DNA from 3 places in the Paenarthrobacter sp. NPDC089675 genome. Region 3 is predicted to be linked to each of the others. Evidence: predicted binding sites of a transcription regulator. Region 3 holds the regulator's gene; each other region holds the start of a gene.
What was found. The regulator LexA, encoded in region 3, represses DNA repair genes until DNA is damaged. The targets are predictions, from matches to a motif close to TCGAACANNTGTTCGA.

Region 1 (6,565 bases), on a different contig from region 3:
GATATCGGGTGACGATCTCGTGGCCGTAGGGCAGCGCGGTCGGGCGGGGTGCTTCCCATCCGGTGGGTTCAAGCAGGCGCACGGCTGCAGTGTCGAGGTTGTATTTCCAGGTGGAGAACAACCGGACGTGGCCCCAGCTTTTCATGGCGGAACCGACGGTGTGGCCAGCCTCGATCACGAGGGGTTCGAGTCCGCGTTCGAGCAAGTGTGCGGCCGCAGCCAATCCAACCGGTCCGGCGCCGATCACTGCGATGGGCAGGGAATCGTGATCGGTCATTGTTGGGTTCCTGCCGGCGTGAGGGAGGCAATGAGTGCCTCAACCCGGCCCTTGATCTCATCCCTGATAGGCCGGACGGATTCAACGCCCTTCCCGGCGGGGTCTTCCAAGACCCAGTCCTCGTAGCGTTTGCCGGGGAAGTAGGGACACTCATCGCCGCAGCCCATGGTGATGACGACGTCGGATTCCTTCACGGTCTCGGTAGTGAGGACCTTCGGGATCTCGGCGGACATGTCAATGCCCACCTCGGCCATGGCCTCGACCGCGGCGGGGTTGACCTTCTCTGCGGGTTGGGATCCGGCGGAGCGGACCTCGATGGCACCTTGGGTCAGGGCGGTGAGGTAGGCGGCGGCCATCTGGGAGCGGCCGGCATTGTGGACGCAGACGAACAGGACGGAGGGCTTGTTGCTCATGTGAGCACCTTTCGGTCAGCCGCGGCATCCGCGGACGCACTGGGAACGGGGTAGAGGAATCGGATCAGGGCAAACCCAAGAATGCCGCCAGCGAGCTGGGACAGGATGAATCCCGGGGCAGAGGCGGGTGCGATTCCGGCGAAAGTATCAGTGATGGTCCGGGCGATCGTGACGGCAGGGTTGGCGAAGTTGGTGGATGAGGTGAACCAGTATGCGGCTGTGATGTATCCGCCGACGGCGAAGGCCACCCGGTCTGCCCTGCCTGAACGAACGGTTCCGAAGACAATGACCAGCAACCCGGCGGTGGCGATGACCTCGCCCAGCCAGAGCCCCGGTCCGGAACGTTCGTGCGTCGAGACGGAGGCCGCGTCGAGGCCGAACATCAGGTTCGCCGCGACCGTCCCAGCCAAACCACCAAGGACCTGTGCCGAGGCCAGCACGGCCGCAGTCCGGGTGTCGATCATCCCCAGGGCACGTTCGGCGAACGTCACCACGGGATTGAACGATGCCGAAACCGGCTGGAGCGCCAGGATCAGTGCGACGAGGGCGGCGCCGGTGGCGAGGCTGTTCTGCAAAAGCTGCAGTCCGACGTCGTTCGGTGACAGCCGGGAAGCCATGACGCCCGACCCAACCACGGCCATCACCAGCAGGCAGGTGCCGATGGACTCAGCAGCGGCGCGCTTGGCCAGGTCATTCTTCACGCGGGCTGCCCGCCGATCAGTGCTGCCAGGTTCTGCAGGGCTTCGGTGCGGGCCTTGTAGTAGACCCAGACCCCGCGCTTTTCCCGGTCCAGCAAACCGGCTTCGTGCAGCACCTTCAGATGGTGACTGATGGTCGGCTGCGACAACTCGAAGGCATCGTTGAGGTCGCAAACGCAAGCCTCGCCGCCCTCGTGGGAGGCAACGAGGGACATCAATCGCAGCCTTACCGGGTCTGCCAACGCCTTCAATAACGGTGCAACACCGTCGGCTTCTTTCTCCGACAACGGCTCGCGCGCCAACGGCGAGCAGCAGGCAACGGCCTGGACCGGGGTTAGCTCCAAGGATATAGACACATGTAAATATTCACACTCATCGATGTCCTAGGCAAGCGGTGGGATTTGGCCGATGCAGGCTTCTTTGTCAGGCCCCCGCAGTACAGTGAAAGTATTCGAATATATGTTCGAATAATGCCGTGTCGAAAACATCCATCACGGTGTTCAGCTGCTATCAGCCGAGGAGGGTGGGATGTCCAAACCAGCCTTGATGCGCCGCATGCAGGAGATCGCCCACGTGGACATCAACTGCTTCTACGCATCGGCGGAGCGTGCCTTCAACCCGGCCCTCGAAGGCAAGCCCCTGATCGTGCTCTCCAACAACGATGGCTGCGCCGTGACCAGGTCGCCGGAGGCCAAGAAGCTTGGAATCGGCGTGGGAGATCCGTGGTTCAAACTTGCTCCGCGGGCCAAGGAGTGGGGACTCATCGCGCTGTCCAGCAACTACGAACTCTATGGCGATATCAGTTCGCGGGTCATGGAGTTGCTCCGGCGCTACTCCGCGTGGCTGGAGGTCTACTCGATCGATGAAGCGTTCCTGGGGGTCAAGGGTGGCCCGGAGGAGCTTGAGCGACTCGGCAGGACCATCAAGGACGCGTGCCGAAAAAACGTAGGCGTGCCGGTCTGTGTGGGGATTGCGCCCACCAAGACCCTCGCCAAGCTCGCCAATAAGTGGGCCAAGCACAATCCCGCGTTCAATGGCGTCTGCCGCTGGGATTCCGTGCCGGCGGATCAACGTGAGGCGCTCATGGCACGGCTGTCGGTCATTGAGATCTGGGGAGTGGCCACCCGGCTCACCAGGCGCCTGAACGCCATGGGTATCTTTTCGATCCTCGATCTGGTCAGGGCTGATCCGGTGAAGCTCCGCGACAAGTTCTCCATAGTGATGATGCGCACCGTGCTGGAACTGCAGGGTACGCCCTGTATTCCCATGGAGGAGGAACGGATCGGCCGGGACCAGTTGATCTTTTCGCGCTCGTTCTCGACGCCGATTACGACGGCGGCGCAGTTGCGGCAGGTGCTCAGCGTCTACGGTCAGATGGCCAGTGCCCGGCTGGCCAAGCACGATCTCCAGGCCAAACTGCTGACGGCGTTCGCAGCCACGTCTGTCTACAACCCCAACGACAAGTCATTTCCCACCGTCAACGTCAGGCTGCCGATGCCGACGTCGGACCCGGTGCTGCTGACGAAAGCCGCGCACGCTTTGCTGGCCAAGTTCCAGGAAGGGATCAAGTACGCCAAGGCGGGGATCATGGTCACGGACCTGCGGCCCACCGGCAACCAGAAGCCGTTGGAAATCTTCGAGAACCGGCACGAGGAACGCGGCATCGGCTCACTGCTTGAACAGGTCAGCAAACGCTACGGCCGGGGGTCCATCGGCCTGGGCCACGCCGGCATCCGGGGCGGTCCGGACTGGTCCATGAAACGCGGCATGCTGAGTCCTCGCTACACCACCCACTGGGATGAGTTGCCCTTGGTGAAGGCGGCCTAGCGGAGTCAACTACGCCCGCAGCCGGTACCCGCGCTTAACCACGGTCTCCACGAGCTTGCCGTCGGGCAGCGAGGACCGCAGCCGGCTGACCGTCATGTCCAGGGCGTGGACGGAACCCCGGAGGTCCAGCAGGTCGGACAGCGCTTCGCGGGACAGCACTGCGCCCCCTGCTCCAAGCAGCGCGCGGAGCAACAGCAACGGAGCCGGTGCCAGTTCCACCACTTCGCCGTTGATCCGCAGGCAACGCCCGCGCAGCTCGATGGTGGCGCTCTTGGTCTCCAGGCGGCGCACATGGTTTAGCGACAGATGCTCGGTGACCAGACGGATCAGGGCACCCATGCGGTACCTGTCCGGGATGAGTGGCGTCAGCCCGGCGTCGACCAATGGCTGGGCGGTGACAGGCCCAACGGCGGCGACCGTGACGGGGCCCTTGAGGGCCTCGATGAGCTGGCGGTACAGGCCCATCTCGTGCGCAGTGCTCCACATGGCATCCACGGCCGGGGCACTGGTGAACGTCAGGACGTCCAGGTTCCCGCTGACCACGGCTTCGATCAGGCGCGGCAGCTTGTCCTCGCCGTCGGGTTTCACCCACCGGTAAGGAGTGACGGTCAGTACCGTTGCCCCGGACATCCGGAGCCGCTCAAGCTGGCGCACATCCGTGTAGCCGTGAAGCTGCACCGCCACGGTCTTCCCGCGAACACCCTCTGCCAGGAGCATGTCCACCAGCGTGGCGGTGGTTTCGTCACTGCTGATTCCGACGTCGGCAAGCCCCGCCGCGCGCACGGCACCGCGGGCCTTGGGTCCCCGAACGAACATGCGGCACGCAGACAGGGCGTCCAGGAGCTGCTCGCCGATCCCGAAGGAGTCCGCGGCTTCGCACCAGCGGCGCATGCCGTAGGCCGTGGTGGCGATGCAGATATCCGGCTTGGCCTCGATGATGCTCTTGGTGTCCTCGATGAGGATCAGGTCTTCCTGGACGGGAGCGATCTTCAGGGCGGGGGCGTGGAGCACGCTCGCGCCGCGGCGTTCCAACGCCTCGATGAGGTCGCGGGAGCGGCGGTGTGAGGTAACACCGATGCGAAAGCCGTCCAGTGGCAATTCTGCGGCGTCAGCGGCGTCGGGCAGGGGGGTAGCGGCGTCAAGGTCGTGTGCAACAGTCATGGATTTACCCTCAGGCTTCAAGGAGCGAAGCCGCGAGGCGGCTCAGTTCGGCGGATGCTTCGGCATGGTTACGGTTGGCTTCAGCCACCCGGACCACCTCGCCGATGACCAGCACGGCCGGGTTGCTGCACCCGGTGGCTGCGGTTTCGATGGTACCCAAGTCCGCGATCGTGGTGCGTTGGCCGGGGCGGTACCCGCGCTCCACCACAGCCATGGGCATGTCCTGTTTCATGCCTGCGCGGCGCAGGCCGGCGGCAAGCTGGGGGAGCGTCCCAATGCCCATCAGGACCACGATGGTTCCGCCGAGGCCAGCCAGGTGGGTGTGCTCCTTCTCGGTGAGCGGCGCGTGGCCCGAAACCACGGTGAACATGTGGCTTACTTCCCTGTGCGTGACCGGAATTCCGGCAGCGGCCGGGACGGAGATGGCACTCGTGACACCGGAGATCACACGGACGGGTAGGCCGGCGGCAACACAAGCTGCCACTTCCTCGCCGCCGCGGCCGAAGACGTACGGATCGCCGCCCTTGAGCCGGACAACGTTTTTTCCGCGAAGCGCGGCTTCCACCATGAGCTTTTCGATGTCACGCTGCGTCACCTTGTGGTGGCCGGGCTGCTTGCCCACGTCCACCAGGTCGGCGGAGGTCAGCGCTGCCAGCTCCTGGTAAGGGGCCAGCCTGTCGTAGAACACCACGTCGGCATCCCGCAAGGCATCCACCGCTCCAACCGTCAGCAGGTCCAGTGCACCCGGACCACCGCCCACCAACGTCACGTGCCCTTCCAGGCCCGGAGCGGGTTCGTGGGCCACGGGGATCCTGGCTTCGCGGCAGCGTTCCAGCAGCGGCAGCCAGCCGGTACCGCCGTCGTCCACTACTGCCACCAGGAAAGGGCGCACGGTGAGTGGACCGTCGACGGCGATGTCCGATGGCGTGCTGAGCCTGTGCACCACGGCGCCGGCAGCCTGGTAGCGGCGGACCGCCTGGCGGGCCAGCCGCTCGGATCCGGTGACCAGGACGTCCCGGCCGGTGAGGTCGATGGTGAGCTGCATGGTTCCCCCTAGTTATCTGCGGTGACGGCGCTGCGGACCGGAATGGTGGACGCGATCAGCACGCCGCCCTTTTCCTCGTTCGTGGCGGGGCGGATCTGCCCGCGCTCAGGTACGAAGGAGATGGAGTCGTCTTTCTGGTCGGGAGCGTTGACGAAGGAACGGAAACGGCGCAGGCGCTCCGGGTCCTTCAGGGTCTCAGCCCACTCGTCCTCGTACGTGTCGATGTGCTTGGCCATGGCGGCTTCGAGCTCCTCGGCGATGCCCAGGGAGTCGTTGACCACCACTTCCTCCACGTGCTTCAGCCCGCCGTCGAGCTCTTCCTGCCAGCGTGCAGTACGCTGCAGGCGGTCGGCTGTGCGGATGTAGTACATGAGGTAGCGGTCGATGTACTTGATGAGCGTCTCGTCATCCAGGTCCTTGGCCAGCAGCTGGGCGTGGGCCGGAGTGGCACCACCATTGCCGCCGACGTAAAGGTTCCAGCCATCGGCCGTGGCGATCACGCCAACATCCTTGCCGCGGGCCTCCGCGCATTCACGGGCGCAACCGGAAACGCCCATCTTCAGCTTGTGCGGGCTGCGGAGGCCGCGGTAGCGCAGCTCCAGGGCGATCGCCATCTGCACGGAGTCCTGAACACCGAAACGGCACCACGTGGAACCAACGCAGGACTTCACGGTGCGCAGGCTCTTGCCGTACGCCTGGCCGGATTCGAATCCGGCGTCCACGAGTTCCTTCCAGATATCCGGCAACTGCTCAAGGCGTGCCCCGAACATGTCGATGCGCTGCCCGCCGGTGATCTTCGTGTAGAGGCCGTACTTCTCGGCGACGGCGGCGATGACGCCAAGGCCCTTGGGCGTGATCTCTCCACCGGCGATGCGGGGAACCACCGAGTAGGTGCCGTCCTTCTGCATGTTCGCCAAGGCGCGGTCGTTGGTGTCCTGCAGGGTGCCACGGCCGGCATCGAGCACGTAGGCGGAGTGCTGGCTGGCCAGGATCGAGGCGATGGTCGGCTTGCAGATATCGCAACCGGCACCCGTGCCGTACTTGGCCATGATGTCTTCGAAGGAGGTCAGTTCCAGGACACGGATGGCGTCGAACAGTTCTTGCCGGGACAGGCTGATGTGCTCGCACAGTGCCTTTGATACCT
Region 2 (6,565 bases), on a different contig from region 3:
GCACGAGTTCCTCGGATTCGAGAGCCTGAACAGAGTTGGTTTGTGCGGTGTTGTCTTGCGGCACAACCGGCTCCTTTCTATGGATTCTTTGTCGGGTTCGGGCGGCTATGCCCGGTGGAGCGAGTCGTATTGGACGGCGTGGCGGACAGGTGCATTCGGGGCTCCGTAGCCGTCGTAGTTGCCCCGGCGCTCCACCATTTCGAAGAACACACTGCCCACTGTGGCGGTGTAGAAGTGAAGGAATTCGCCGTTGGCGTCCCGGTCATACAGGAGATTGAGCTCCTGGAGGGTGGCCAGGAAACCGGGTTCAAGATCGAACCGCGCATCCAGGTCCTCGTAATAGTTGGCCGGAATCTGCAGGAACTCGAGGCCACGATCTTTGGCGGCGCGGGCGGTCGCCACGAGGTCATCCACGGCGAACGCAATGTGTTCCTGGTAAGTCTTGCGTGCCTTTTCGGCCTGCTGCGCCGGAGCCAGGTTCAGCACCAGCCGGACAGCGCCGTTGCTGGTCTCCATGACCTGCGAGCGCACCAGGCCGCTGGGGCTGGGCACCTCGGCGAACGGCTGCGGCTCCAGGGCGAGGGCGCTCGTATAGAAGAGCACGGCCTCGTCGAAGTGCTGCCACGGCTGGGCCAAATTCACGTGGTCGATCACGGCTGATGTGCCGCTCGAAACGTGCTCCAGACCTTCGCCGAATTCGTGGGTCCAGGCAGCCGTGCCGTCCGGGTTTCCCTGGCACAGGAAGATCTCGGTGGAATCCGGAGCGGAGATGCCTTGGAACACTTCCTCGTCCGCCTGCACCTTGCGGGCGACCACAGGGGCCTTGAGCTGCTGGGCCCGGGCGGAGGCAATTACCGGGGAGTCGACGTCGAACCCCAAAGCGGCGATAGCCGGTTCGGTGTGCGAGGCCGCTTGTTCATTGATGATCACGCGGGCCTGGCCCATGGTCCACAACTGGACGTCCTTGGTGCGGTGCCGGCCCTCGAACTCGAAGCCGAGCTGGCCCAGGAGTTTTTCCAGCTGGGCGGTGTCGTCGGCCTTGACCTCGGCGAAGTTGAACCCGGCGGGCTCGTTCACCTTCGGCAGCGTGGCCAGTTCCATGGGATAACGACGGCGGGCCGCGCCTGCGTTGCCGGCGGCGGTGTCCGCTGAGGTGTCCGCCAGCCACTTGGCGCTCTGTTCTTCCAGCCAAATGAGTGAGCGCATCGCATCCACGGCCGTCCGCTCCACGTCCGATTGGCGAAACACATCATTGAAGACCTCCAAGGAGACCGGCCCGGTGTAGCCTGCGCGGACCACGTGGCCCATGAACTTGGCGAGTTCAAACTGACCTTCCCCGGGGAAAACCCGGTAGTGGCGGCTCCAGGACAGCACGTCCATGCTCAGCTTGGGGGCATCCGCTACCTGGACGAAGAAGATCTTCTCCGCGTTGATGTCCTCGATCGGCGCGGTGTCCCAGTCGCGGGAAAGGATGTGGAAGGAGTCCAGGCACGTGCCCAGATTGGGGTGGTCCACCATCTCCACCAGGCGGTAGGCGTGCTCGTAGTCGTTGACGTACTTGCCCCAGGCCAATGCCTCGTAGGCAACTTTGATCCCGTGGTCGCCCGCCAGTCCGGCGAGCTCAGCGAGCTGTTCCGCCCTCAGTTGGTCATCATCAATGGTCGCTGTGGCCACGTTGGAGCAGACCAGGATGGTGTCCATGCCAAGGCGGGCCATCAGCTTGAACTTGGCCTCCGCGCGCTTGAGGTTGGCTTTCAGCAAGTCCGGAGTGACGCCGTCGAAGTCGCGGAACGGCTGGTAGAGGTCCAGGCCCAGCCCCAGGTCCGCGGCCATTTTGCGGACATCTTCAGGACTCAGCGATGACGTGACGAGATCCTGTTCGAAGATCTCGATGCCGTCGAAGCCCGCGATGGCGCAGGCCTGCATCTTCTCCTTCAGGGTGCCGGACAGGCAGACGGTGGCGATTCCGGTGCGCATCAGTGGGCCGCCTTTGCGAACGTGCCGGCGGTGAGCGAGGCTGCAGCGTCTTCCAGGGCGATCAGCTCCAGGAAGTGCGTGCGCATCCGGTCCCGGTCGGCGTCCCTTCCGGTGAAGAGCTTGAAGGCGTCGGCCGCCTGCCCAACCGCCATGCGGCCGCCGTCGAGCACTGCGCAACCCTTGGCGCGCGCTTCGCGGACCAGTTGCGTCTCGATGGGGCGGTAGACGATGTCCGCTACCCAGTGGCGGGGTTCCAGGAGCGCGATATCCAGCGGCAGACCGGGGTGGGCAGCCATACCGACCGGCGTGCAGTGCACCAGCCCGTCCGCGAGGGGCATCAGCCCGGGCAACTCGTCCAGGCCACGCGGCGTGACGGTGGCTTCAGTGAAGAGGCTGCCAAGTTCGGCGGCACGCTCAGCCGCGCGGGCGGAATCCATGTCCACGAGGTCCAGGGTCTTTACCCCGGCTTTGAGCAACGCGTAGGCGACGGCGGAACCCGCGCCTCCAGCGCCCAACTGGACCACCCGGTCCAGCTTGGCTCCAGGAAGTCCGTCGGCGAGCGCCGAACCGAAGCCGGAAAAGTCCGTGTTGTGGCCGATGAAGCGGCCGTCCTGGATCAGGACCGTATTGACGGCGCCCAGGCGAGCGGCGTCGTCGGAAATCTCGTCAAGGTGCCCCAGTACCAACTGCTTGCAGGGGTGCGTGATGTTCAGGCCGTTGAAGCCCATCCGCTGGGCTGCTGTGAGGAGATCGCCGACGGCGGTGGCCGGCAATGCGAGTTCCAGCAGGTCGATGGGGCGGTACAGCAAGCGAAGGCCCTGCACATCGGCCTCGCGTTCGTGCATGGGCGGAGTGAGCGAGGGCATGACGCCTTCACCAATCAGGCCCACCAGAACGGATTCGGCTCGGTTGCTCATCCTCAAGCTCCTTTTACTTTCACGTCCCGCCGGTGCGTATCAACGCGGTCCCGACCGGGCGTATGACTCAGATTACTACAGTTGTTCATATTCCGCACGCTTGTTCTTATCGCGAACATCCTCAGCGTGCGCACCTTCGTTGCGGGGCCTGCTCTGCGTGCCATTCGGCGCACTTGGCGCGCAGAGCGGGCCTCGCAAGGCGAGGTCAGCGCTGGGGCAGGCGGGCCGCGAGTTCAGCAGCGGCTTCCTGGAGCGTTGGGACGTGGGCGACGAGCTCCTCCATGGTCAGGCGGAACACCGGCACCGCCACGGCCACCGAAGCGAACGCGTGGCCCTGCGAGTTGAGGACCGGTACGGCCACGGCGCGCATGCCGATCTCGTTTTCCTCATCCATGACCGCGTACCCCTGCCGGCGGACCTGCTCAATCTCCTCGCGGAACTTGTCGCGGTCCGTGATCGAGTGCTCGGTCAGCGCCTCAAGGGGCAACTCTTCAACGAGCCGCTTGCGCTCCAACTCGGTCTCGAAGGCCACGATCGCCTTGCCCACCGACGTCGTATGCAGCGCGCCGAGATGACCTGGATCGCTGGTCACGCGGAAAGTCTTGGGCCCATCCACCTTGTTGACCGTCAGGTGATGGTCGCCGTCGCGGACTGAAAGGATCGTGGCCTCATGCGTGCGCTCGGTCACCCGCTGCAGCACCGGAAGCGCCGTGGCGGCAAAGCCGTGATGATTGGAGACGCGCTGCCCTAGCTGGAAGACCCGCAAGCCAAGGTGATAGCGGCGGCCATCCGGTTCGTAGTCCACGAATCCGTCGCGGGTCAGTGAGCCCAACAGGCGGTAGGTGGTGCTGAAGGGCAAGTTCGCGCTGCGGGCGAGGTCGGCTGCGCTTGCCCCCTTTGGCTCGTTGCCGAGCAGCACCAACAAACTCAGGGCCTTGCCGACCATGTCGGTCTTTGTGTCCTCTTTCACACTCATATCTTGATGCTCTCACATAGTGAGAGCTATTTCTAGATAGTGATTACATCTCTTGACAAGTGACCGCACTCACAGCCACTATTGCTGTATTGCACAAGTAGCTCTCACCATGTGGTTACTTTCGGGAAGGGCCAGCCGCACCTCGCTCGCCCTTCCCTCCAGCTTTACCCGCGACATCGTTGTCACAGAAGGAACCTCCCATGAGCCAAACAATGCCGTCAGCGACGCCCGGCACTGAATCCGCAACCGGTACTCCCAAGAAAGCCGCACTCGCCAGCTTCCTCGGCAGCGCCGTCGAGTACTACGACTTCTTCATCTTCGGATCCGCAGCCGCGCTGATCTTCCCCCACGTCTTCTTCCCGGACGCCGATGCCAATGCGGCCATCATGTCCTTCGCGACCTTCGGTTTCGCCTACGTCGCCCGGCCCGTGGGCGCGATCATCCTTGGCCACTTCGGTGACCGGATCGGGCGCCAAAAAGTCCTCATGTTCACCTTGGTGCTCATGGGTGCCGCTACTTTCGTGATCGGCTGCCTGCCTGACTTCAAGACCATCGGCTGGTGGGCTCCGGTCCTCCTGGTCCTCGCCCGCCTGGCGCAGGGTCTCTCCGCTGCAGGCGAGCAGGCCGGCGCTTCGTCCATGACCCTGGAGCACGCTCCGGACAACCGCCGCTCCTTCTTTACCTCCTGGACCCTGACGGGTACCCAGGGCGGCCAGATCCTGGCTGCACTCGTCTTCATTCCGGTGGTGGCACTTCCCGACGAGATCAAATACGGCATCGGCTGGCGTATCCCGTTCTGGCTCAGCGCAGTGGTGGTGATGGTGGCCTACTTCATCCGCCGTACCCTGCACGAGCCGCCGGCATTCGAGGAAGCCAAGAAGAACAACCAGATTGCCAAGCTCCCCATCGCCGACCTCCTGAGGCTGCACTGGCGCGACGTTCTGCGCGTCGTTTGCTGTGCCTTTATCGCGGCCGTCAGCACCGTCTTCGGCACCCTGGCCATCAAATATGCCCAGGACGTAGCCCACGTCAACAGCACCATCACCCTGTGGTTGGTCGTTGCGGCCAACGTAGTAGCCCTGGGTACGCAGCCCCTGTTCGGCATGCTCGCAGACAAGATCGGCCGGAAGCCTGTCTTCATCTACGGAGCCGTGGCCAGCGCCATCATGACGCCGGTGTTCCTGCTGACCCTTGAAGGCGGAAACGTGCCGCTGATGTTCCTGGTCTCGGTGGTGTTCTTCTCCTTCGGCTATGCCGCAGCCAACGCCGTATGGCCTTCCTTCTACGGTGAAATGTTCAGCACCAAGGTCCGCTTCTCCGGCCTGGCCATCGGTACCCAACTCGGCTTCCTGATGGCAGGCTTCGCACCGGCCATCGTGACAGCCATGGGCGGCACCAAAGCAGGCGGTTGGGTCCAGATCTCCATCTTCAGCGGAGTGATCTGCGTGATCGCAGCAATCTCCGCCCTGACCGCCCGCGAATCGGCCAAGGTCCCGACTGCGCAGCTGGGCCTCTACAAGTAGGCCTACGCCCCACCAACCGAGCGCTCCTTCCCGGTTCCTGGGAGCGCACACCCTTCCTGGGGCGCACTGATGACGACAAACAGAATGCCCGGCATGTTCCCCGACATGCCGGGCATTCTGCGTCCGCCGCCAGGTTACCGCGGGTTCAGCGTCACCGGCTGGAACTTGCCGCGCCCCGACCCGGAGTACAGCAGCAGCGATCCGTCGCCGGCCACCCCGATGACGGCAGGATTCCCCGTGCCGGTAAACCCATTGCCCAACGCAGCCATGCCGGAGAACATATTCCAGCCCGATCCCAGGTAGGACGGGGCAAGGAAACCGCTGTTGCCATCGCCCGGGTACAGCCACAGGCCACCATCAGCAGTACGCCCCAGCAGGTCTTCCCTGCCGTCGCCATTGAAGTCGCCTGCTTGCAGCACCAGGTTGAACATGTCCCATCCGGAGCCGATCTGCTTGCGGGCCAGGAAGCCGCCCGTTCCGTTGCCGGGGTAGACCCAGAGCGTCCCGTCCGGAGAAGCCGCCACGATGTCCGGTTTGCCATCACCGGTGAAATCGCCGGGAGCCAGCAGCTGCGTGAAGCCTTGCCAGCCGGTTCCGATCTGCTGACGTGCCAGGAACTGCCCCTTCCCGTCCGTCGGGTAGAGCCACAGCGTCCCATCGGGGGCCCGTCCCACCAGGTCCGGATGTGAGTCGCCGTCGAAATCGCCCGCACTCAGCACGGAGTTGAACATGTTCCAACCCGATCCCACCTGGACCCTCGGCAGGAAACCGCCCGAACCGTTGCCGGGATACAGCCACAAGGCGCCGTCCTTGCCGCGCGCCAAAACGTCCGCCGCCCCGTCGCCGTCGAAATCCCCGGCCTCCCAGACCTGGCTGAAGGTGTTCCACCCCGTTCCGATCGTGAGCCGGTCAGCAAATCCGTTGCCGTCACCCGGATAGAGCGTCATCCCGCCGCCGGCCGCGGCTGCGAGGACGTCGGCCAGCTTGTCGCCCGTCAGGTCCTGGCCGCCAATGATGTCACCGGTACCGTTCCATCCGCTTCCGACGGCGGCACTTGGCAAGAAGCCACCCTTGCCGTCACCAGGGTAGACATACAGCGTTCCGTCGCCGGAACGGGCCAGGAGACCGGCCTTCCCACCGCCAAATGAACCCGCCGGGGCGAGCGTGTTGAA
Region 3 (6,565 bases):
CCGGGAAACTCCTTGCCGTGGAAACGAGAGCAGCCTCCAGTTGATCATCAAGGTACGACGGCGTCCAGTCCTTCTGCTGGGCCAGCGCCCACATGGCAGGCCGGCGCACAACGAAAGTGAAATCCGAACCGGGATCCAGCACCAGCAATTGCGCACCCTCGGAAACCGCGGAAAGAGCGGCCCTTGCCGCGTACACCGCCACCGGGCGGGCCTCGGAATGCCATTTCTCCAGGGCGGACGCTGACGTAAAGACGGGCATCGCCGTCCGGCCGTCGGGTGCTTTGAGGGTGACCAACGCCATATCGGCCTGCTTGTCCGCATGGAGCCCGTCGACGCCCTCGGCTTCCTCCGCCAAGGTTGCCACCACAGGCACAAAGACCCTGGCTGTGGCGAGGGAGGCGACCACCTCGGCTTCACTGCCGGCGCCCGCCAGCAGCTCCTCCACAGCGGCGAGATATCCGGCGTCTGGCGAGCCGTCGTCGTCCTCGAAATTGTGGATTTTGGCGGAGTCGCCGCTCAGGCTTCGCCCTGCCCAAGGTTGGCCGGCGGAGTCGGTCGCTCCACCTGCCCCCGCCAGGGCGGCGGCTATATGTCCCGGAAGTTCCCGGCGGCGCCCTTGGTGGTCAGCCATCAGCGGCGGCCGGCGACGTCAAGCGCCTCAGGAAGAGTGAAAGCACCGGCGTAAAGAGCCTTGCCCACGATTGCGCCTTCGACGCCGAGCGGCACCAGTTCGCGGAGGACGCGGAGATCCTCAAGACTGGAAATGCCGCCGGATGCCACCACCGGCTTGCCGGTCTTTTCCACCATCTGGCGCAGGAGCTCCACGTTGGGTCCCTGCAGGGTCCCGTCCTTGGTGACGTCGGTGACCACGTAGCGTGCACACCCGGCGTCCTCCAGCCGTGCCAGGACCTCCCAGAGGTCGCCGCCCTCCTTGGTCCAGCCGCGGCCGGCCAGCGTGGTCCCGCGGACATCGAGTCCGACGGCGATCTTGTCACCGAAGCGCTCGATGGCGCGGCGGGTCCAGTCCGGATTTTCCAGCGCGGCTGTTCCGAGATTTACGCGGGCCACACCGAGCTCCAAGGCTCGTTCCAGCGACTCGTCATCACGCAGTCCACCTGAAAGTTCCACCTTCACGTTCAACTGCGACACGACGTCGCTGATCAGCTCCGCGTTATTGCCCCTGCCGAAGGCGGCGTCAAGGTCAACCATGTGAACCCATTCCGCGCCGGCTTCCTGCCAGTTCAATGCGGCTTCCAGAGGGGTTCCGTAACTGGTCTCCGAGCCGGCTTCACCCTGCAGGAGGCGGACGGCCTGGCCGTCAACGATGTCTACGGCGGGCAGGAGTTCCAGTACGGACTGGGCGGAGGTGGTCATGAAGGTCCTTGCAGTTGATGGGGACGCCGGGCTTATTTACCGGGAAGCGTCAGGAGATAGGCGGCCAGGAGGGACATCGCAGCCAACACATAGAAGGAAATGGAAACCCAGAGCGGCTTCTTCTGCTGGTGAAAGGAAACGCCACCGCCCACCAGCAGGCCGGCAAGGCCCATCAGCACTACGGACCACATTCAGGCAACGTCCTTGGAGTCGCCGGATCCGGGCTTGCGGAGGCCGTCCACCCAGTTGCGAAGGAGCTTGGCCCCTGCGTCCCCGGATTTCTCCGGGTGGAACTGGGTAGCGCACAGCGGCCCGTTCTCGACCGCGGCGATGAACCGGGCACCATGCTCGGACCAAGTCACCTTGGGCGGCTCCATCCGCGGTTGCACGACGTCGAAGTTCCACTCCTGGACTCCATAGGAGTGGACAAAGTAGAAGCGCTCGTCTTCGACCCCGGCGAAGAGCTTGGACCCCTCCGGAACGTCCACTGTATTCCAGCCCATGTGCGGTACAACCGGGGCGGGGAGGAGTTCCACTTTGCCTGGCCACTCAGCCATGCCCTCGGACTCCGTGCCGTGCTCCACTCCGGCCTCGAACAGCACTTGGAGACCCACGCAAATCGCCAGGACAGGGCGTCCTCCGGCCACGCGGCGGCCGATCATACGGATGCCGTCAACGGCCTTCAGTTCGCGCATGACTGTCTCGAAGGCGCCAACGCCCGGAACAACGAGTCCGTCGGCGTTCAGGACGTCCTCGGGCTTGGAGCTCAGCACCACATGGGCGCCGGCCCGCTCAAGAGCGCGGACGGCGGAACGCACGTTGCCGGAGCCGTAGTCGAGGACCGTAACTGTGGGTTTGCCTTCGGGTGACTCCGGCTTCACTGCGGCCCTGGTGTCCGCTACTGCGCCGTCTTTCAAGATCTGGTTGCTCATAGTGCTCCCTTGGTGGAGGGAATGCCCTCCACCCGCGGATCGGACTCCACGGCAGCGCGGAGTGCTCGTGCGAATGCTTTGAACTGCGCCTCAACAATGTGGTGGGGATCGCGACCGGCCAACACGTTCATGTGCAGGCAGATTCCGGCGTGCAGGGTGATGGCCTCGAAGACGTGACGCGTCAGGGACCCGGTGAAGTGGCCGCCGATCAGGTGGTATTCCTGGCCTGCGGGTTCCCCGCCATGGACCAGGTAGGGACGACCGGAGACATCCACGACGGCGTGCGCGAGGGCTTCGTCCAAGGGAACCGTAGCTTCGCCGAACCGGCGGATACCGGCCTTGTTGCCCAGTGCCGTCTTCAGGACCTCGCCAAAAGTGATGGCCACGTCCTCCACGGTGTGGTGGGCATCGATGTGCGTATCCCCGGTGGCCTTCACCGTCATGTCAATGAGCGAATGCTTGCAGAGGGCGGTCAGCATGTGGTCATAGAACGGAACGGACGTGCTGATGTCCGAGACCCCGGTCCCATCAAGGTTGATTTCCACCAGGACCGAGGACTCGCTGGTGGTGCGCTCCATGCGCGCGGTACGGGCAGCGGACGGCGTGGCGCCGGTTTCGCTCATGGGGTGAACGTCCTTATAACGAAGGGGGTTGGATCTACTGACAAGTTTAGTGGGCTGTAGGGTCAGCCCTGTTGCTGCGCCGATTCCTCAGGCGCGTCCAGCAACGCTTCAAGCGCTTCAAGGAAGGCTGTGGTTTCCTTCTCGGTGCCCGCGGTAACCCGCAGATGACCGGGGATGCCTACGTCACGGATCAACACTCCAGCGTCCAGCAGCCCCTGCCAGATGAGGTGCGGGTTCTCCAATCCGCCGAAGAATACATAGTTCGAATCGGATGCGGCGGGCTTAAGGCCCATTCGAAGGAGCTCGGTGACAATCCGGTCACGCTGGACCTTGATGTCTTCAACGTCGGCCATGAGAGCCTCGCGGTGTTGCAGGGCCGCGAGGGCCGTCGCCTGGGTGACTGCGGAAAGGTGGTACGGCAAGCGCACCAGCCTGAGGGCATCAGCGACCTCCGGGGCCGCAGCCATGTATCCAAGGCGCGCACCGGCCAGCGCGAAAGCCTTGCTCATGGTACGGGAGACGATGAGGCGTTCACGGCCGGGCAGCAAGGTCAGCGCGCTCGGCGTATTGTCGTGGGCGAACTCGTGGTACGCCTCATCGACGATGACGATCGCCTGGCTGGCCTCGCCGGCCTCGTAGACAGCTTCTACCACGTCCAGGCCAAGTCCGGTTCCGGTGGGGTTGTTGGGCGAACAAAGGAAGACGATGTTTGCCCCGGTTTCCGCTACCTGAGCGGCAGCCGAGGCGGCATCGAGGCCGTAGTCATCGGCCCGGACCCCACGGATGTACTCCGTATCGGTTCCACTGGCCAGCAGGGGATACATGGAATACGTGGGCGGGAAACCGAGTGCCTTGCGCCCGGGGCCGCCGAATGCCTGCAGGATCTGCTGGAGAACCTCGTTGGATCCGTTTGCAGCCCAGATGTTCTCAGGAGACAGGCCGTGACCCAAGTAGTCGGCGAGGGTCTCGCGCAGTTCGGTGAACTCGCGGTCCGGGTATCGATTAAGTCCGGTGGCAGCCGCTGCCACTGCTTCCGTAATGGCCGCTTGGACATCCGCCGGAACGCCATGGGTGTTTTCGTTGACGTTGAGCAAAATCGGGACATCAAGCTGCGGTGCGCCATAAGGGCTCAGTCCACGCAGGTTGGTCCGAAGGGGAAGCCGGTCAAGTCGCTCAAGCTGGTCAGTCACCACAACAGTTTAAGGGGCTGGCGGGACTGCACTGTAACTGTGACGGCCAGCGCCCGCAATCCAGCTAGTTGGCCGGTACGAAGAGCTGCTGCCCGGGCTGGATACGGCCACCCCGCAGATCGTTCAACTGGATGATCTCCGCAATGACATCCCGGGGGTCCCGCTCGGGCGCGGCTGCGCCGGCGATACCCCACAGGGATTGCCCGGGCTGCACCGTCACGGATACAGCCACTGGAGGCTGCAGCTGGGCCTGGCTGTCGGAGGCTTTGGCCGGCGAGTTCAGGAATCCGGCGAGGCTCAGGAGCGCAGCTACGAGCAACATCACGGGAATGCCAAAGAAAACGATCCTTCCGCGGCGGGTCAACCGGAGGCGCGTCGGCGCGGGCGCGGTACGGAAATCATGGAACGTGGTAACTGCGGACATGAGCTGAGCCCTTCTGAGCGTTTGCCGGTCCCGGGGTTCCCGATGCCGGCTGCCAATCATTGGTGTTCATCGCTGCTGGACTCCTTCGTTCGAACACTTCCTTCGAACATCGAAGCCCTGCAAGCGATTTATAGAACACATGTTCGAACCTTGCTATGACATTTTTAGCACTTATCAACGAACACTGTCGAGACTCGCTAGAACAAATGTTTGATAAAGGCCTATGCCTGCCCTACGTTTGAGGAAGAACAAGCACGGATTCAGTGCATCAGGAGGGTCTGACATTTTTAGGCCCTACCGGGTGGTCTCGGATGACCCGGAGTACCGGAAGGGCGATGGCAAACATGGCAGCGAAAGCCACAGGCGGCGGGGCACCCCTGCGGAGCCAGCAGCCGTCAAAGAACCCCAAGAGCCTGACCGTCCGCCAGAAGAAGATCCTGGAGACCATCCAGCGCTCGGTGAACGAGAACGGCTATCCGCCCAGCATGCGGGAAATCGGCGATACTGTCGGCCTGGCCAGCCTCTCAAGCGTCACGCACCAGCTGTCGCAGCTGGAGAAGCTGGGTTACCTCCGCCGCGACCCCAAACGTCCGCGTGCCATGGAGGTCCTGATGCCGTTGACGCTGGACGGCGGCGCCAGCATTCCCGGTGTCGAAGCCCCGGCTACCCTGCGCAGCACGGGAGGCCTCGCCGTGACCGAACTGGCCAGCGCAAGCGATACCGCCATGGTCCCGCTGGTGGGACGTATTGCCGCGGGTGGGCCGATCCTTGCCGACCAAACGGTGGAAGACGTACTGCCCTTGCCTCGCCAGTTGGTGGGACACGGCGAGTTGTTCATGTTGAAGGTGGCCGGCGATTCCATGATCGACGCCGCCATCTGTGACGGCGACTGGGTGGTGGTTCGCCGGCAGAATGATGCGGTCAACGGGGACATCGTCGCCGCACTCCTTGACGACGAGGCCACGGTGAAGACTTTCCGGCAGCGCGACGGCCACACGTGGCTACTCCCCCAGAACACCCAGTACGAGCCCATCCTTGGCGACCAGGCCACAATCATGGGCAAGGTCGTCTCAGTGTTGCGATCGCTCTAGGCGGGTTGCTCAGTTAGCCTGCTTTGCCAGGCGCTCCAGCGCACCCTGAACAACCTTCCGGTCCGTCGTCGTCCAGAACGGCGGCAGGGCGGCCCGCAGGAAACTCCCGTACCTTTCCGTGGAGAGCCGCGGGTCCAGCACCGCCACCACTCCTTTATCACCCGTGGACCGGATGAGGCGCCCGGCGCCCTGCGCCAGCCTGATCGCGGCGTGGGTGGCGGATACCGCCATGAAGCCGTTACCGCCGGACTGTGCCACGGCACGCGAGCGGGCCGTCATGAGTGGATCGTCCGGACGAGGGAACGGAATACGGTCGATAACCACCAGGCGGCACGAACCCCCCGGAACATCCACGCCTTGCCATAAGGACATGGTTCCGAAGAGGCAGGTATCGGGCTCATCGGCAAATTGCTTCACCAACGCAGCCATCGTGGATTCACCCTGGCAGAGGATGCTGACATCGAGGCGCTGGCGCATGGCGTCCGCGGCTTCTTCGGCAGCCCGGCGCGAGGAAAAGAGGCAGAGGGCTCCGCCACCGGAGGCCCGGATCAAATCCTCAAGTTCATCCAGGGCTTCCAGCGATGTTCCGCGGCCTGGCTTGGGCAGGTGGCTAGCCACGTACAGGACGCCCTGCTTGGGGTAGTCGAAGGGTGAACCCACATCCAAGCCGGTCCAGCTGGGAGCGCCGTTTCCGGTCAGCCCCAGGCCTCCGGCCGCGGGTTCGAAGGCGGACCCGATGGCAAGGGTGGCCGAAGTCAGGACCACCGTGTGCCCCTCGAAGAGGCCTTCACGCAGCCTTCCCGCAACGCTCAAGGGAGCGATGTTGATTAGCGCCGGCGCCGTCTCGTCGGGCTGCGAGTAGCCCTGCTGAGGATCGAACGTGCTGTTGCGGGAGAACCACACCACCTCGCGGTTTTCCTTGGCGGCCAGC

Region 1: the regulator LexA is predicted to act here: its motif matches at 1,840-1,855, upstream of ACIPY2_RS09955 (Y-family DNA polymerase).
Region 2: the regulator LexA is predicted to act here: its motif matches at 2,987-3,002, upstream of ACIPY2_RS12245 (shikimate dehydrogenase).

What each region holds. Positions count from the first base shown of each region.
Region 1 is NZ_JBIVHM010000003.1:505,260-511,824, forward strand. Features, by position in the region: gene ACIPY2_RS09935 (FAD-dependent oxidoreductase) at 1-277, opposite strand, end outside; gene ACIPY2_RS09940 (arsenate reductase ArsC) at 274-690, opposite strand; gene ACIPY2_RS09945 (aquaporin) at 687-1,391, opposite strand; gene ACIPY2_RS09950 (metalloregulator ArsR/SmtB family transcription factor) at 1,388-1,738, opposite strand; gene ACIPY2_RS09955 (Y-family DNA polymerase) at 1,917-3,215, shown strand; gene ACIPY2_RS09960 (uroporphyrinogen-III synthase) at 3,225-4,376, opposite strand; gene cobA (uroporphyrinogen-III C-methyltransferase) at 4,387-5,421, opposite strand; gene nirB (nitrite reductase large subunit NirB) at 5,430-6,565, opposite strand, start outside.
Region 2 is NZ_JBIVHM010000005.1:61,617-68,181, forward strand. Features, by position in the region: gene pcaH (protocatechuate 3,4-dioxygenase subunit beta) at 1-64, opposite strand, end outside; gene ACIPY2_RS12240 (bifunctional sugar phosphate isomerase/epimerase/4-hydroxyphenylpyruvate dioxygenase family protein) at 106-1,977, opposite strand; gene ACIPY2_RS12245 (shikimate dehydrogenase) at 1,977-2,894, opposite strand; gene ACIPY2_RS12250 (IclR family transcriptional regulator) at 3,100-3,870, opposite strand; gene ACIPY2_RS12255 (MFS transporter) at 4,071-5,393, shown strand; gene ACIPY2_RS12260 (FG-GAP-like repeat-containing protein) at 5,528-6,565, opposite strand, start outside.
Region 3 is NZ_JBIVHM010000007.1:40,423-46,987, forward strand. Features, by position in the region: gene ACIPY2_RS15360 (SseB family protein) at 1-631, opposite strand, end outside; gene priA (bifunctional 1-(5-phosphoribosyl)-5-((5-phosphoribosylamino)methylideneamino)imidazole-4-carboxamide isomerase/phosphoribosylanthranilate isomerase PriA) at 631-1,374, opposite strand; gene ACIPY2_RS15370 (hypothetical protein) at 1,407-1,565, opposite strand; gene hisH (imidazole glycerol phosphate synthase subunit HisH) at 1,566-2,306, opposite strand; gene hisB (imidazoleglycerol-phosphate dehydratase HisB) at 2,303-2,929, opposite strand; gene ACIPY2_RS15385 (histidinol-phosphate transaminase) at 2,992-4,119, opposite strand; gene ACIPY2_RS15390 (LysM peptidoglycan-binding domain-containing protein) at 4,184-4,543, opposite strand; gene lexA (transcriptional repressor LexA) at 4,888-5,634, shown strand; gene ACIPY2_RS15400 (ATP-dependent DNA helicase) at 5,644-6,565, opposite strand, start outside.